Regions from separate parts of the Arthrobacter stackebrandtii genome, predicted to be linked through region 1. Evidence: riboswitches for the same ligand, from Rfam matches in the RefSeq annotation. Region 1 holds a riboswitch; each other region holds the start of a gene.
The links. Region 1 has a riboswitch for S-adenosylmethionine ahead of JOF48_RS03255 (hypothetical protein). Riboswitches for the same ligand answer to the same signal wherever they lie in the genome.

Region 1 (3,981 bases):
TCGCATGGACTTAAACATAGCCATTGTTGTCTTATATTTGGTGGCCATGCTGGCCTTTGGCTGGTGGGGAAAGTCCCGCACCAAGAACAACAGCGACTTCCTCGTGGCCGGCCGCCGCCTGGGACCCTTCCTCTACACCGGCACCATGGCCGCCGTCGTCCTTGGCGGCGCCTCAACCGTGGGAGGCGTGGGCCTGGGCTACAAGTTCGGCATCTCCGGCATGTGGCTCGTGGTGGCCATCGGCATGGGCGTGCTGCTGCTCAGCCTGCTGTTCGCGCCCACCCTGCAGAAGCTGAAGATCTACACGGTCTCGCAGATGCTCAGCCTGCGCTACGGCCAGGAGACCACCAAGATGTCCGGCATCGTCATGCTGGCCTACACCATCATGATCTCGGCAACCTCCACCGGCGCCTATGCCACCATCTTTGTGGTGCTCTTTGGCTGGGACCGCTGGCTCGCCATCGCCATCGGCGGCGTGATCGTGCTGATCTACTCCACGATCGGCGGCATGTGGTCCATCACCCTGGCCGACCAGGTGCAGTTCATCATCAAGACCGTGGGCATCTTCTTCCTCATGCTGCCCTTCGCCTGGAACGCCGCCGGCGGCCTGTCCGGCATCCAGGACAGGGTGGAAGCCAGCTTCTTCCAGTGGGACGGCATCGGCACGCAGACCATCATCACCTACTTCGTCATCTACACGCTGGGCCTGCTCATCGGCCAGGACATCTGGCAGCGCGTCTTCACCGCCCGCACCCCGCAGGTGGCACGGTGGGGCGGCGCCTCGGCCGGCATCTACTGCGTCCTGTACGGCATCGCCGGCGCCCTGATCGGCATGGCAGCCGCCGTCGCGCTGCCCACCATTGACGTGGCAAACCTTGGCAAGGACGCCGTCTACGCCGAGGTCGCAACCTACCTGCTGCCCATGGGCATCGGCGGCATCGTAATGGCCGCCGCCGTGGCCGCCATGATGTCCACCGCCTCCGGCGCCCTGATCGCCGCCGCCACCGTGGCCCGCAAGGACGTCGTCCCGTTCGTGGCCAGCTGGTTCGGCAAGAAGATCGACACCTCCGACACCTCCAACCCCGAGCACGACGTCAACGCCAACCGCTGGTACGTCCTGGTCCTTGGCATTGCCGTGGTCGCCATCTCGATCGTGCTCAACGACGTCGTGTTTGCCCTGACCATCGCCTATGACATCCTCGTCGGCGGCCTCCTGGTGGCCATCATCGGCGGCCTGGTCTGGAAGCGCGGAACCGGCCTCGGCGCCGCCTGGTCCATGGCCGTGGGCTGCATTGTCACGATCGCCTCGCTGATCCTGTACGCCACCGGCGCCATCCCCAGCGCCGACGGCATCTACGCCAACGAGCCGATCTACTTCGGCCTGGCATCCTCGCTGATCGTCTACGTGGTGGTGTCCCTGCTGACCCCGCCCACACCGGCGCACATCCGCAAGGCCTGGGACGACCGCCTGGCTGCAGCCGCCACCGACTCCAACCCGGACGAGGAAGCCCCCGCCCTGGCGAAGTAATCTGGCCCCCAGCATCCGGCCCGCAGAAAACGCCGGGAATCCGCAATTCTTCAAGGATTCCCGGCGTTTTTTGGTGCCGTTTATTAATGGTCGACGGCGGCGGGTTCCGTAATATATTTCGGAACCCGCCGCCGTCGCGCTTAAAGGACGTACAGTGGGACCAGCTTCAAGAGATGCGGCGCCAAGCTCCGACTGGCCGCACGCCAACCCCATGCTTCACGGGTGGTTCGGATGAGGAAGCGGCCGGCGGGGACCTCCGCAGGCAAGAGCAAGAGAAGGTTCAGGCCATGTCATTTTCCGTTGTCGCCCCCTCCACCCGCCCCGCCGCCGCCCACACGCGCGGGATTTCGGTGCTGCCCGCCGTTGACGTCAACCTCGGCGCCGTCACCTTCCTGACCCCGAACGGGCACCGCGCCTTCTGGTCGCCGGACCCGGCCCTGCTGGTCTCCGCCCTGGGCCAGGCGGTCCTGCCGGCACGCTGGATTCCGGAGATCAGCACCCTGGTGATCACAGTTGCGCAGACCGGGGTGCGCGCCGGGCGCGGCATTGGATTCAAGCTGGAAGCCTACTAAGCACCCGCCCCGCTTCTAAAAGTACGGCTGCGTGATGAGTTCCAGGCCGTGCCCGGCAGGGTCCCTGAAGTAGACGCCGCGGCCGCCGTGCTCGGTGTTCGTCTCGGCTGCGCGCGCCATCTGCGGGTCGGCCCAGTATTCGATGCCGGCCTCCTTGAAGCGGTTGAGCGCGCGGTCAAAGTGCGCGTCGTCCACCAGAAAGGCGTAGTGCTGCATCTGGATCTGAACCGGCGGCTCGGCAAACTGGAGCATGACCCCCTCGGCCAGGGTGATGTTGGTGAACGGGCCCCAGGACTGTGCGGGCTCGGCTTCCAGGATGTCGCAGTAGAAGCGGGCCGAGGCAGTCCGGTCAGTGGCCGCGATGATGGTGTGGTTGAAAGTTGCTGGCATGGTGTTTTCTCCTTCGCTGGGTGGTGTCGCCCGCCGTGCGGCGCGGTTCGCCGCGGGCGGGGCTGGGTTCAGCGGTGCGAAGGAGGTGCCCGGCTTCGGGCGCGGCCGGAACGGGCGCGGTTCAGGAGCCCGCCGGCTTGCCAATCCGTGCGTGGCGCGAGGCCGATCCGGTAATCACAAGCTCATATTACCTGGGCCGTCCCATGACACGGACACGAAGAACACCTGCCGCATGCGGCAGGTGTTCTTCGTGGGCCGGCCGGCCGCTTGGAGGAGTCAGGGCTCGATCACGGCGATGACAGCGCCCTGGGCCACCTCGTCACCCTCGGCCACCCGAAGCCGGACGGTGCCGGAAACGGGGGCGTAAATCTCGGCGTCGACCTTGTCTATGGCAACCTCGGCGAGCAGGTGCTTTTCCGCAACCACTTCCCCGTCGGCCACGTACCAGGTGGCCAGGACGCCGGGCTCGGAGCCATCCCCTGTCATCATCGGGAACAGGACTTCACTCATGCGGCAACCGCCTTTCGGACCGCGGCCTCAATGCGTGTGGCCGTTGGCAACACAGCATATTCGAGTTCTTGGGCGTATGGAATGGGTGTATCCGGCATGCAGACCCGGCTGAAGTGCGTCAGCAGGGTGGGGCTGTGCTCGGCGATCGTGGCCGCAATCTCGCCGGAAAGGCCAAAGGACTGGTAATCCTCGTCGACCACGATGACCTTGCCGGTCTTCGAGGCCGTGGCGATGATGGTCTCACGGTCCAGCGGAACCAGCGACCGCAGGTCCAGGACCTCGACGCTGATGCCCTCGTCCGCCAGCTTCTCGGCGACGTCCAGGCTGTGGTGCACCGAGAGTGAGAGCGTCACAATACTGACGTCCGTCCCCTCACGAACCACCTTCGCCTTGCCCAGCGGGACCTCATAGTCCTCCTCGGGCACGGCACCGATGGAGCGCTTGTTCTTCGCCATCCAGGCCAGGCCCATGACACCCTTGTGGAACATGTAGACCACGGGATCGTCGGAGCGGATGGCCGCCGTCATGAGCCCCTTGGCGTCGTAGGGGTTCGACGGGATCACGACCTTCATGCCTGGCAGATGTGCGAAGGTGCCCCACAGCGCCTGGGAGTGCTGGGCGCCGTCGGAATAGCCGCCGCCCACGGCCGTCATGAGGACCATGGGAACGCGGACGTTGCCGCCGGACTCGTAGTGAATCTTGGCCATGTGGTTGTAGATCTGGTCCATGCAGACGCCGAAGAAGTCCACGAACATGAGCTCCACAATGGGCCGCATGCCCTCCACAGCTGCCCCGATGCCCAGCCCGATGAAGGCCGACTCCGAGATGGGCGTGTCAATGATCCGCTCCGGCCCGAACTTCTCCAGCAGGCCAGTTGTGGAGGAGAAGATGCCGCCGTAGGCTCCCACATCCTCGCCCATGACAAACACGGACGGGTCCTGCTCCATTTGCGAGCCGATGGCCTCCTGCAGCGCCTTGGCC
Region 2 (3,981 bases), 770 kb from region 1:
CCCCTGACGGCGGGCAGTGCGTGGTCAAGCTCATTTCCACGCGCGGGCCCGAGGGCGCCGACTCGCCCACCTCATGGGTCACCGTGGCGCCCGTGTCCCCGTCCGCGGCAGCCCAGCGCGAGAAGGGCCTGGCCGTGGTCCTGCTGGAGCGCGGCTACGACAGTGACATTGCCGCACGGGCACCCTGGCTGCTCATGGGTGCCAAGACCCTGTCCTACGCGGTCAACATGGCGGCGCTGCGCCACGCCCACAGCGTAGGCGCCGATGACGTCATCTTCACCAGCAACGACGAACTTGTGCTGGAGGGTCCCACCTCATCGGTCCTCCTGGCACACATCTCGGATGATTCCGGCATCCCGGTCAAGCGCCTCATCACCCCGCACCTGGACACCGGGATCCTGCCGGGCACCACCCAGGGCGCCTTGTTCGCTGCGGCCAGGGAGGCCGGCTGGGAGCTGGGCTACGGCCCCGTCACACCCGCCGACCTGTTGGATGCCGACGCGGTGTGGCTGATCTCCAGCCTGCGCCTGCTGGCACCGGTCAACTCGATCGACGGACAGGAAATCGGCAACGCTGCCACCCGTGCCGCGCTCACAGCCGAGCTGTCGGCGCTGCTGGCCGCAACGGAATAGCCCGCCCCGCGTACAGCTAGGCGTAGGACCTGTCGCGGCTGGTGTGCCGCGCGCCGAGCTTGTTGCCCAGCCACATGGCCAGCGCCGTCGTGGCCACGAACACCACCGCAATGATGAGGCAGGTCAGCAGGACCGCAGCGTATCCGCCGTCGGCCGGGTTCAGGAAAGGGTAGGCGTACCAGCCGGTGGCCGCGCCCCGGACCAGCGAGTACGCGAGGTAGGCCAGCGGGAACAGCACGGCCACGCCGATGCGCTTGAGCGGGATGGGGTGGCGGGGCGGGAAGATGAGCCAGTCTGCCACGATGGCGACTGGCATGACATAGTGCAGCCACGTGTTGATCCAGGGCAGGAGCGAGCCGAGGTCGACATCCCGCAACAGGGCGCTGAACACAATGCCCACCAGTGCCATGCACACCACCGAGATGCAGCGCAGCAACGCCCAGGCCGGGCCAAGGTCCTTCCCGCGCCAGGCCAGCACCGATTCAACCACCAGCACCGCGGCGGCAAAAATGTTGGACAGGTTGGTGAAATAGCTGAAGAAGTTCAGCACGCTGAAGCCGTGGCTGATGTGGATGCCCAGCTGAATTCCGACGGCGGCGAGGGTCGTGGCGCCAAAGGCGAAGCGGACGGCGGCAAACATGCGCGTGGTGGTCATGGATTCATGATGCCAGTGCCGGGGCCCGCGCGTCTGCTGATTTCCGTCATGTTGCGCCATACTCGCCCTGCGGTGGCGGTCCGGGAGCATGCGTGTGTTATTTTCAAAGGGAGTAATGAGTGCCAGCGCCAAGCCCTGACTTGCTGGACGGCAACCCTCTGTTCCGGCGGGGTGCCTCAGGTGAATACTCGGCAAACCCAGTGATCCATGGCTGGCAATTTGCAAGCGTGAACCATCCCGCGGCGTCTTTGGCCCAACCCCAGGCACCGCCCCCAGCTCCCGCTTGCTGCGTCGGCTACTTGCAATGAGGAGTACCCATGTCCGCGCACGAATCCCCCCTGGCCTACCGGCTCATCACCGGCCCCGACGACCGCGTCTTTTGTGAGCGGGTTTCGGAAGCCCTCGCGGAAGGGTATGTGCTCCATGGCGGACCGGCCGTGACCTTTGACGGCACCTCCGTGGTGGCCGCCCAGGCCGTGATCCTGCCCGCCGCCGTGGCCGTCAGCGACGCCGCTGTCGCCACCGCGGTTGACGATCTGGACGCCGAACTTGAGTTCGACGGCGAGGGCATCGCATGAGCTACGCAGGTGACGTGAGCCCGGAATCGGCGTGGGAGCGCGTGGCGGCGGGCGCCGTCCTGGTGGACGTGCGCACCGAGGGTGAATGGCAGCACATCGGCGTGCCGGACATTTCGGCGCTGAACGCCAAGCCCGCCTTCATCCAGTGGAACCTGGGCAGCGGCCACAACAACCCGGACTTCCTGCGCGAGCTGGCCGAGGTGGTCCAGCCGGGAACCGAGCTGGTGGTGCTGTGCCGTTCCGGCGCCCGCTCCATCGCCGCCGCCGAGGCGGCAACCGCCGCCGGCTACACGGCGTGGAACATCCTCGAGGGGTTTGAAGGCGAGCCCGACCGCTACGGCGAACGCGTGGTCAACGGCTGGAAGAACCGCAAGCTGCCCTGGCACTAGCCTGCCGCGGCCTGCCAGCCAGCCGCAGGCGGCCACCACCGGCAGGCACACCAAACCCAACCGGCCCCGGGGTGCGCCAAGCGCATGGCGCAAGGGCCGCCGTCGTACTTCACCAGCACCACAAGCGAAAGCCAAGGAACCACCATTGAGCAACTTTAATGAGCACGCAGCCACATGGGCAGAGGACACCCAAGCCGTCCGCGGCGGCCTTGACCGCAGCAACTTCCAGGAAACGTCCGAGGCCCTGTTCCTGAACTCCGGGTTTGTGTACGAGTCCGCGGAGGCCGCCGAGCAGGCGTTCACGGGCGAGGTGGACCGGTTCGTGTACTCACGCTACGGCAACCCGTCGGTGGCCACGTTCCAGGAACGGCTGCGGCTGTTGGAGGGCAAGGAGGCATGCTTTGCGACGGCGTCCGGCATGTCGGCCGTGTTCACCGCCCTGGGCGCGCTGCTCGCTGCCGGGGACCGGGTGGTGGCGTCGCGCTCGCTCTTCGGCTCCTGCTTTGTGATCCTGAACGAACTGCTCCCGCGCTGGGGCGTGGAGACCGTGTTTGTGGACGGGCCGGACTTGGAGCAGTGGCGCGAGGCGCTCTCGGTGCCGACCACGGCCGTGTTCTTTGAGTCCCCGTCGAACCCGATGCAGGAGATCATCGACGTCCAGGCCGTGTGCGACCTCGCCCATGCGGCGGGCGCGCAGGTGGTGGCCGACAACGTGTTCGCGACCCCGCTGCTGCAGCGCTGCGGCGACTTCGGCGCGGACATCATCGTGTATTCGGGCACCAAGCACATTGACGGCCAGGGCCGCGTGCTGGGCGGAGCCATCCTGGGCACGAAGGAGTTCATCGACGGGCCCGTGAAGAACCTCATGCGCCACACCGGGCCGGCGCTGTCATCGTTCAATGCCTGGGTGCTGACGAAGGGCCTGGAGACCATGAACCTGCGCGTGACGCACTCGTGCAACAACGCGCTGGCGCTCGGCGAATTCCTCGAGGCGCAGCCGCAGGTGGCCCGCGTGCTGTACCCCCACCTGCCCTCGCACCCGCAGTACGAGCTGGCCAAAAAGCAGATGAAGGCCGGCGGCACCGTGCTGACATTTGAGCTGGCCGAACCGGCCTCCGGAACGCGCAAGGACGCCGCGTTTGCCTTGCTTAACGCGCTGTCCATCATCGACATCTCCAACAACCTGGGCGATGCGAAGTCCCTGATCACGCACCCGGCCACCACCACCCACCGCGCCATGGGGCCGGAGGGCCGTGCAGCGATTGGGCTCTCCGACGGTTTCCTGCGTTTGTCCGTGGGACTCGAGGACCTGGACGACCTCAAGAAGGACCTCGCGGCGGCGCTGGCAGCAATCTAGGGGCTGAACTGTACGGGCGTCCCTCCCAAGCACGACGGCGGCCGGTGACCTTTCGCGCGAAAGGTCACCGGCCGCCGTCGTGCTCGGGGAAGAAGCCGAGCCGGATCAGTCCTGAAAGTATTCGATCTCGGCGCCCACGGTGTTGAGGCGCTCGGCCAGGTCCTCGTAGCCGCGCTCGATGACGTAGATGTTGCGCAGCTCGGAGGTGCCCTTCGCGGCGAGCATGGCCAGCAGGATGCAGGCTGCCGGGCGCAGTGCCGGCGGGCAGCCGATTTCCGCGGCGCGCCAGGCGGTGGGGCCGGTGATGTCGATGCGGTGCGGATCCAGCAGGCGGACGCCGGCGCCGAGGCGGTTCAGTTCCGTGAGGTAG
Region 3 (3,981 bases), 560 kb from region 1:
TACTTCGGCGTCGGGGAGCACCACCGCGCGGATTTTGCCGTGTCGTCAATCGTCCCCGTGCTTGCCGCCGCGGCCGCCCAAACGAAAAACATCAAGGTCGGATCCGCCGTCACGGTGCTGAGCACGGAGGATCCCGTCCGCGTGTACCAGCAGTTCGCCACCTTGGACCTGCTCTCCGGCGGCCGCGCCGAACTGACGGCCGGCCGCGGCTCCTTCATCGAGTCATACCCGCTCTTCGGTGCCGACCTCAACGACTACGAAGCCCTCTACGAAGAGAAGATCGCCCTGCTGCTGGCCCTCAACGAGGCAGGTCGCAAAGAGGAATCCATCACGTGGAGCGGCAAGTTCCGCCCAGCCCTGGACGATGCCACCATCTACCCGCGCCCCGTGGACAACAACCTGGACATCTGGATCGCCACCGGCGGCACCCCCGCATCGTCGGCCAGGGCCGCGCGCCTGGGCACCAACGTCATATACGCACTGCTGGGCGGGTCGGTCAACAGCTTCGCCCGCCATGCACAGCTGTTCCGGGCCGAAGCCGCCCAAGCCGGACACGACGCCGGCGCACTCAAGGTGGGGGTCAGCGCCGTCGGACTTGTTGCAAAGGACGGCGCGGCGGACACCTTCTACCCCTACTACCGCCACCTCATGGACGGCATTTCCCGCGAGCGCGGATTCTCCGCCCCGAACCGCATAAGCTACGACATGCAGGCGGCACCCAGCGGCGGAATTTACGTCGGCACGCCGGAGCAGGTGGCCGAAAAGATCCTGCTGACGCGCGAACACATGGGCCACGACCGCCACATCCTGCAAATGGACCTGGCGTCGGTGCCGCAAAAGGACGTCCTGAAATCCATCGAACTGCTCGGCACCGAGGTCAAGCCCCTCATCGACGCCGAACTCGCACAGAAGGCCGCAGCATGAGCATCCAGACCCTGAAGCAGCACGACCCCGCCACCACCACAATCGGCATCCTCGGCGCCGGGAAGGTCGGCACCGGCGTGGCCCGCCAGGCCATCAAGGCCGGCTACCGCGTGCTGATCGCGGCCTCCGGAGACCCGAAAGACATCTCGCTGATCATTTCCGTCATGGCGCCCGGCGCCGTCGCGGTCAGCGCGGCGGAGGCCATGGCCGCCGCGGACCTGGTGGTGCTGTCCGTGCCGCTGCACAAGTTCCGCACGCTGGATCCGGCAGGCCTGGCCGGCAAGCATGTCCTGGACACCATGAACTACTGGCGCGACACGAACGGCGACATGCCCGAGCTGGAGGCCGCGCCGTCAAGCTCCGAGATGGTGCACGCACACATCCCCGGCGCCCGGCTGGCCAAGTCACTGAACCACATCGGCTACCACGAGCTCGAGCTGGACGCCCGGCCCGCCGGCGCACCGGACCGCCGCGCCCTGGCCGTCACCTCCGACGACGGGCAGACGCGCGACCTGGTGCTCGGCTTCGTGGAGCACCTCGGTTTTGACGCTGTCGACGGCGGATCCCTCGCCGGGGGCGCCGCGTTCGAACCGGGGACGCCGATCTTCACCGGCTCCTACGACCGGCCCGGGCTGCAGGCGGAACTGCTGGCCCACGCAGCCGGCGCCACCGGCGAAGGGCGGGAGCTGGCACCGGCGCACTAACCCGTACCGGGAGCCACGCACGCCCCACCCCAATTTCGACAACGCAGTTGATGGACCGATTCCGCCATTTTTGGTCCAACAACTGCGTTGTCGATTTTTGGAGCGGATGCGTCCGGCGACGTCAGCCCTTCGTCACCACCGCGCTGACGGGCGTGGCGTTGCTGAACAGGTCCTGCACGGGGCACCGGGCCTCAACAAACCGCCCCAGCTCCTCATAGCTCTCCTGTGATTCCGGGCCGGAAATTCGCACTGCCAGGCGGATGTCGCTGAATCCCGGCCGGACCGACTCATCAATCCCGAACAGTCCCCGCACGTCCAGGTCACCCTCGGCATCCACCTGGATGTCGTCCACCTGAATCCCCAGCAGTTCCGCGTAGAGCCGGTACACCACTACCTGGCAGGCAATGATGGCCCCGAGCGCGTATTCCACGGGGCTCGCGGCCGTGTCGTCGCCGGCCAGCGCGGCGGGCTCATCCACCGTGAATTGGTGCTTGCCGGCGCTGATCCTCGTGGCCACCGAGCCCACCCCCACGCCCGCGGCCTTGTACGTCAGCTGCGCGCTTCCCGGGTTTGCGGCAATCCGCCGGCTCCACGCCGTGCCCGCCTCGAGCAGCCGCGCCGAACGCTGTGCCGCATCGTCAACAAGTGCTGTTTCAGTCATGATGTTCCTTCGGTTTTTGCGGGCGCCGTTCACCCCGCCATACTTACGCCGCAGCGGTTGCCGGGCGTCGAATCCTCACCTGGGGCACCCCACTATGGTGTGGAGGGTTGCCGCCCAGCCGGCCAGGGCCTGTGGCTGGAACTCTTGATTCTGCCCACCAGTCTGCCCGAGCAGCTGTGCCGGCCCCAAGGCCGCCGTCACATGCAGCAACATTCCATGCACGACGCCGGCACTCGCCTCCCCGCCGCCCGACGCCCCGGATGTGGGAGACGCACGCCACGCCCGTCCTGCGCCATCCGCGAAGCAACTTAAGATGGATCCATGAGCGCAACACTTGTGGCCAAGGACCTTTCCGGCGGCCACGCCCACCGCACCCTTTTCTCCAACCTCTCCTTCACGGTTGCACCCGGCGACGTGATCGGAGTGGTCGGTGCCAACGGTGCCGGCAAGTCAACACTTTTGAGCCTTCTGGCCGGAGCCGCCACACCTCAGGGCGGCACCGTGAGCACGGCGCCCCAGGATGCGTTTGTCGGCTGGCTGCCACAGGAGCATGAGCGGGTCGAGGGCGAGTCCATCGCCGCCTACATTGGCCGCCGCACCGGCTGCACCCAGGCCACCGTTGACATGGAGTCCTCAGCCGAGGCGCTGGGGTCCGGCAACTCCGCGGACGACGACCGCTACGCCGCAGCCCTGGACCACTGGCTGGCTTGTGGTGCCGCCGACCTCGATGAACGCATCCCCGCAACACTGGCAGAGTTGGGCCTTGACCTGAGCCCGGACGCGTCCATGACCGGGCTCTCCGGCGGGCAGGCCGCCCGGGTGGCGCTGGCCGCGCTCCTGCTGAGCCGCTTCGACGTCGTGCTTCTGGACGAACCCACCAACGATCTTGACCTGGCCGGGCTGGCTCGGCTGGAGGAATTCGTGAAGGGGTTGCGCGGCGGCGTCGTGCTGGTCTCGCACGACCGCGAGTTCCTGGCCCGCACCATCACCTCCGTCGTGGAGCTGGACCTGGCGCAGAACAAGGTGGCCGTGTACGACGGCGGCTACGACTCCTTCCTGGAGGAGCGTGCCATTGCCAAGCGCCATGCCCGCGAGGCCTACGACGAGTTCGCCGAGAAGAAGGCCGACCTCGTGGGGCGGGCCCGGGTGCAGCGCGAATGGAGCTCGCAGGGCGTGCGCAACGCCATGAAGAAGGCTCCCGACAATGACAAGATCCGCCGCAAGGCCAGCAGCGAGTCCTCCGAAAAGCAGGCACAGAAAGTGCGGCAGATGGAGTCCCGGATTGCGCGCCTCGACGAGGTGGAGGAGCCGCGCAAGGAGTGGGCGCTGCAGTTCAGCATCGGCGCCGCACCGCGCTCCAGCACCGTGGTTTCAACTCTCAACGCGGCCGTCGTGCGGCAGGGCGACTTCACGCTGGGCCCGGTCTCGGCGCAGGTCAACGCCGGGGAGCGGATCGGCATCACGGGCCCCAACGGCGCCGGCAAGTCCACGCTGCTGAAGCTGCTGCTGGGCCGCATCTCCCCGGACGACGGCGTTGCCTCCCTGGGTGCCAACGTCGCCGTCGGGGAGGTGGACCAGGCGCGCAGCCAGTTCCCGGAAGGCACGCCGCTCGGCGACGCCTTCGAGGGGCTGGTGCCGGAAATGAACCAGGGCGAGGTCCGCACACTGCTGGCCAAGTTCGGGCTCAAAGCC
Region 4 (3,981 bases), 590 kb from region 1:
GTTTGTGGGCCTGGTGGTCCAGGTAGCTCTCCACCTTGTAACGGGAATCCCCGGGGGCCTCCAGCCGGCCATGGCTGATGGTGGCGCCATCCTGCGCGTCGCGGCCGAAGCGCCCGCCCATCTCCTCCTCTGAACGGTAGGTGATGTGGGCAATGCGACGGGCCAGCCCCAAGCCCAAGGTGGGAGGTGCGCCGTCGTAATAGTCCCCGCCGGCAAAGTTGGGATCCTGGCGGATGGCGAGCACCTGTGCCTGGGCAAAGGCGATCTGCTCGGCCGTGCTGGCGGCACAGGAAGCGACGACGGCGCACCTCCGCACCCGGTCAGGGTGGCTTGCAGCCCATTCGAGGGCCCGCGCCCCGCCCATAGAACCGCCAATGACGGCGTACCAGGAGCTGATGCCGAGGCGGTCGGCCAGTCGCGCCTCCGCCTCGACCGAGTCGCGGATGGTGACAAACGGGAAGCGGGAGCCGTAGGGGCGCCCGTCAGCGGCGACGCTGGAAGGGCCGGTGGTGCCGTAGCAGCCGCCGAGCATGTTGGCGCACACCACAAAGAACTTGTCGGTGTCGATGACCTCGCCCGGGCCCACGAGACCCTCCCACCACCCGTCTTCTTCGGAGTCGCCGCGGCTGACGTGGGTGCTGCCGGTCAGGGCATGCTGGATGAGGACTGCATTGTCGCCGGCCTCATTGAGGGTGCCCCAGCATTCGAAGGCCATGGTGACGGAGGGCAGCGCGCCCCCGGCCTCCAGCGGCAGTTCACCGATGTGGATTGAGCGCAGCACGCCGCCGCCCAGGCCCACAGAGGTGGACCAGGCGGCCGCGGGCTTTGCCGTGCCGGCGTCGGTTTCAGGGGACAACACTTTGCGCTCCACAGCCGTCGGAATCACTGGATTCACGTGGCTTACGCTGATTTGGCTGCGCGGAATCCGGCTTCCAGGTCCGCGATGATGTCCGCGACGTTTTCCAGTCCCACCGACAGCCGAACCAGGCCCGGGCGCACACCCGCCGCCAGCTGCTGCTCGGGTGAGAGCTGTGCGTGCGTGGTGGAAGCCGGGTGGATGACCAGCGAGCGGACGTCGCCCAGGTTGGCCACATGCGAGTGCAGTTCCAGTCCGTCAACGAAGCGCTTGCCGGCTTCGGCGCCGCCCTTGATGTCAAAGGCGATGACTGCGCCGGTGCCGTGGGGACCGTACTTGCGGCCGCGTTCGAACCACGGGCTCGAGGGGATGCCGGAGTAGGCGACAGCCTCAACGTTTTCGTTGGCCTCCAGCCACTCGGCGACCGCCACGGCGTTGCTGACGTGGCGTTCCACGCGCAGGCTCAGCGTCTCGATGCCCTGGGCGATCAGGAAGGCGTTGAACGGTGAAATGGCGGAACCGAGGTCGCGCAGCAGCTGTACGCGGGCCTTGAGGATGTAGGCCAGGTTTGCGCCCAGTGCGCAGCCCACGCCGAGGTCGCGGGCGTAGACCAGTCCGTTGTAGGTCTCGTCGGGGGTGTTGAATCCGGGGAACTTCTCCGGGTTGGCGGCGAAGTCGAAGTTGCCGCTGTCCACAATGACGCCGCCAATGGCGTTGCCGTGCCCGCCCAGGTACTTGGTGGCGGAGTGGATGACGATGTCGGCACCCCACTCGATGGGGCGGATCAGGTACGGGGTGGCGAGGGTGTTGTCCACGATCAGCGGCACGCCGGCCTCGTGGGCGATGGCGCTGATGTTTTCCAGGTCCAGCACGTCCTGGCGCGGGTTGGAGACTGTCTCGCCGAAAAACGCCTTGGTGTTGGGGCGCACGGCTGCACGCCATTCATCCAGGTTGTCGGGATCGGAGACAAACGTGACCTCGATGCCCAGCTTCTTCAACGAGTGGGCCAGCAGGTTGAACGTGCCGCCGTAGACGCTGGGGCTGGAGACGATGTGGTCGCCGGCGCCGGCAATGTTCAAGATTGCGAACGTGGTTGCGGCCTGCCCGGATGCGAGCATGAGCGCACCGACACCGCCTTCGAGGTTGGCAATGCGGTCTTCCACGACAGCCGTGGTGGGGTTGCCCAGGCGGGTGTAGATGGGCTCCAGCTCCGCCAGGGCAAAGCGGGCGGCGGCGCTCTCGGCCGACGGGAACACGAACGATGTCGTCTGGTAGATGGGCAGCGACCGTGCACCAGTGGTGACGTCCGGCTCCTGGCCTACGTGGATCTGACGGGTTTCAAATGACCAACCGTTGCTCATGGCTGTTTCCTTAACACTAGAGGCCTGCAACTGTGAGCCTCCCGCGCGTGGTGCGTGGAGGGTCAAGGTGCGAATGGCCCGCGCTTGCGCCGTGACCGGTTGGTCCGGCGCCTGGTCTTCACCCGGGGCACCCCACCGCGGAAGGAGGGTTGCCGGTCAGCTAGCCGGGGCTGTTCGCTGACACTCATGACCTGCAACCAGTCTGGAAGAAACTTTGCGCGCTTGCAAGATTGTGACGACTTTATGACTTCTAGCGAACTTCTGCTTGAAATTCCAACCCAGAAATGGCATATGGCGAATAAATGATTCATGAACGACGCCGGATGGCTCCGTACCAGCGAATCCGCACCTGCCGCCGTGGTCGTCGACGCCCCCGGATTGCTGCCGACGCCAGAGGTCACGGGTCACGGTGAAGCCTAACGGCCGGCGCCGCCGAGGCCACAGAAAAGGCCCCTAGCCGTCCGCGACAACACAGACAAGGTTTCCGGACGTCCGCGACAACATAGACAAGGCCTGCAATGCGGTCGTCCGGGGGCTCGTTTGGCGGCTCATTGGGGAGCTCGTTTAGGGGCCGTATCTGTAGATTCGAAGCGACGACAGGGCCATTTTCATCGTCTCGAGAACTGCAGTGCCGACGAGGGGGCAGATGTTGCGATCCGCCCCCTGTGCAACCCTGGCGGTTCGCAATATCTGCCCCGCGGCATGGTTGGTGGCGGCATGGTGCGGGTTTTCAGCGGACGCTGGCGGCAAACAGTACTTGGGCGCCCGGCTCTCGATGGCGGTCGCGGCCCGGGATGCCGGCCCCACCTTCCGGCACCCGGCGCCATGGAACAACCGCCACCGCGTGAATCGCCGGGAGGCCACCGCTCGAAGGCCCGCTGCGGTCCCCGCCCGGCACCGCGACGCTACTTCCCCAGCCCCGCCCGGCGCAGCGCCTCGGCCATGGCGGTGTTGGCGGGAGCCGGGGCGGATTCGCGCGAGGGGCGGACGGCCTCTTGGCCCTGGCCCTGGCCCTGGCCCCGACGTTGCCCCTGGCCGCCGGCGCCTTGGCCCTGTCCCCGACCTCCGCCCTGCCCGGCACCGCGCGCACCCTGCCCGCGTCCGCGCCCTTCAGCACCCCCGCCCTGGGGCGAGGGGCGCCCGGAACCGCGGGAGCCGGCGTCGGACTTCCCGCCTGAAGGCTGGCCGGCCTCGTCATCGAGGCGCAGGGTGAGCGAAATGCGCTTGCGCTCCGGCTCCACCTCGAGGACCTTCACGCGCACCACCTGGCCGGACTTGACCACAGTATGGGGGTCGGAGACGAACGAGTGGCTCATGGCGGAGACGTGGACGAGCCCGTCCTGGTGCACGCCAATGTCAACGAAGGCGCCGAAAGCGGCCACATTGGAAACGGTGCCCTCGAGGATCATGCCGGGGCGCAGGTCGGTGATCTTCTCGATGCCGTCGGTGAATGTGGCGGTCTCGAAGCGGGGGCGGGGGTCGCGGCCGGGCTTTTGCAGCTCCGCGATGATGTCCGTGACGGTGGGCAGGCCGAAGTCGCCGTCCACAAAGTCGGCCGGGTTGACGGAGGCCACGGCCGAAACGCCGCCAGCGACTTCAGCCGGCTTGGCACCCGCCGCAACGAGGATCTTGCGGGCCACGCCGTACGCCTCGGGGTGCACGCTCGAGGCGTCGAGCGGCTCCGCTCCCCCGGTGATCCGCAGGAACCCTGCGCACTGCTCGAAGGCCTTGGGGCCGAGCCGCGCCACCTTCAGCAGTTCGCGG

Region 2: linked by a shared signal. The riboswitch ahead of JOF48_RS06495 (DUF1737 domain-containing protein) and the one ahead of JOF48_RS03255 (hypothetical protein) in region 1 are both predicted to bind S-adenosylmethionine.
Region 3: linked by a shared signal. The riboswitch ahead of JOF48_RS05620 (OsmC family protein) and the one ahead of JOF48_RS03255 (hypothetical protein) in region 1 are both predicted to bind S-adenosylmethionine.
Region 4: linked by a shared signal. The riboswitch ahead of JOF48_RS00940 (bifunctional o-acetylhomoserine/o-acetylserine sulfhydrylase) and the one ahead of JOF48_RS03255 (hypothetical protein) in region 1 are both predicted to bind S-adenosylmethionine.

Annotation. Positions count from the first base shown of each region.
Region 1 covers NZ_JAGIOI010000001.1:786,783-790,763, forward strand. Annotated here, with positions in the region: gene JOF48_RS03250 (sodium:solute symporter family protein) at 5-1,528, shown strand; SAM riboswitch class IV at 1,693-1,803, shown strand; gene JOF48_RS03255 (hypothetical protein) at 1,816-2,100, shown strand; gene JOF48_RS03260 (VOC family protein) at 2,116-2,490, opposite strand; gene JOF48_RS03265 (biotin/lipoyl-containing protein) at 2,767-3,000, opposite strand; gene JOF48_RS03270 (alpha-ketoacid dehydrogenase subunit beta) at 2,997-3,981, opposite strand, start outside.
Region 2 covers NZ_JAGIOI010000001.1:1,560,789-1,564,769, forward strand. Annotated here, with positions in the region: gene JOF48_RS06485 (aminodeoxychorismate lyase) at 1-632, shown strand, start outside; gene JOF48_RS06490 (Pr6Pr family membrane protein) at 649-1,287, opposite strand; SAM riboswitch class IV at 1,399-1,521, shown strand; gene JOF48_RS06495 (DUF1737 domain-containing protein) at 1,605-1,865, shown strand; gene JOF48_RS06500 (rhodanese-like domain-containing protein) at 1,862-2,254, shown strand; gene JOF48_RS06505 (O-succinylhomoserine sulfhydrylase) at 2,400-3,611, shown strand; gene JOF48_RS06510 (UDP-N-acetylglucosamine 1-carboxyvinyltransferase) at 3,717-3,981, opposite strand, start outside.
Region 3 covers NZ_JAGIOI010000001.1:1,351,530-1,355,510, forward strand. Annotated here, with positions in the region: gene JOF48_RS05610 (LLM class flavin-dependent oxidoreductase) at 1-924, shown strand, start outside; gene JOF48_RS05615 (NADPH-dependent F420 reductase) at 921-1,628, shown strand; gene JOF48_RS05620 (OsmC family protein) at 1,750-2,289, opposite strand; SAM riboswitch class IV at 2,324-2,439, opposite strand; gene JOF48_RS05625 (ABC-F family ATP-binding cassette domain-containing protein) at 2,611-3,981, shown strand, end outside.
Region 4 covers NZ_JAGIOI010000001.1:200,234-204,214, forward strand. Annotated here, with positions in the region: gene metX (homoserine O-acetyltransferase MetX) at 1-799, opposite strand, end outside; gene JOF48_RS00940 (bifunctional o-acetylhomoserine/o-acetylserine sulfhydrylase) at 901-2,217, opposite strand; SAM riboswitch class IV at 2,293-2,409, opposite strand; gene JOF48_RS00945 (Tex family protein) at 3,123-3,981, opposite strand, start outside.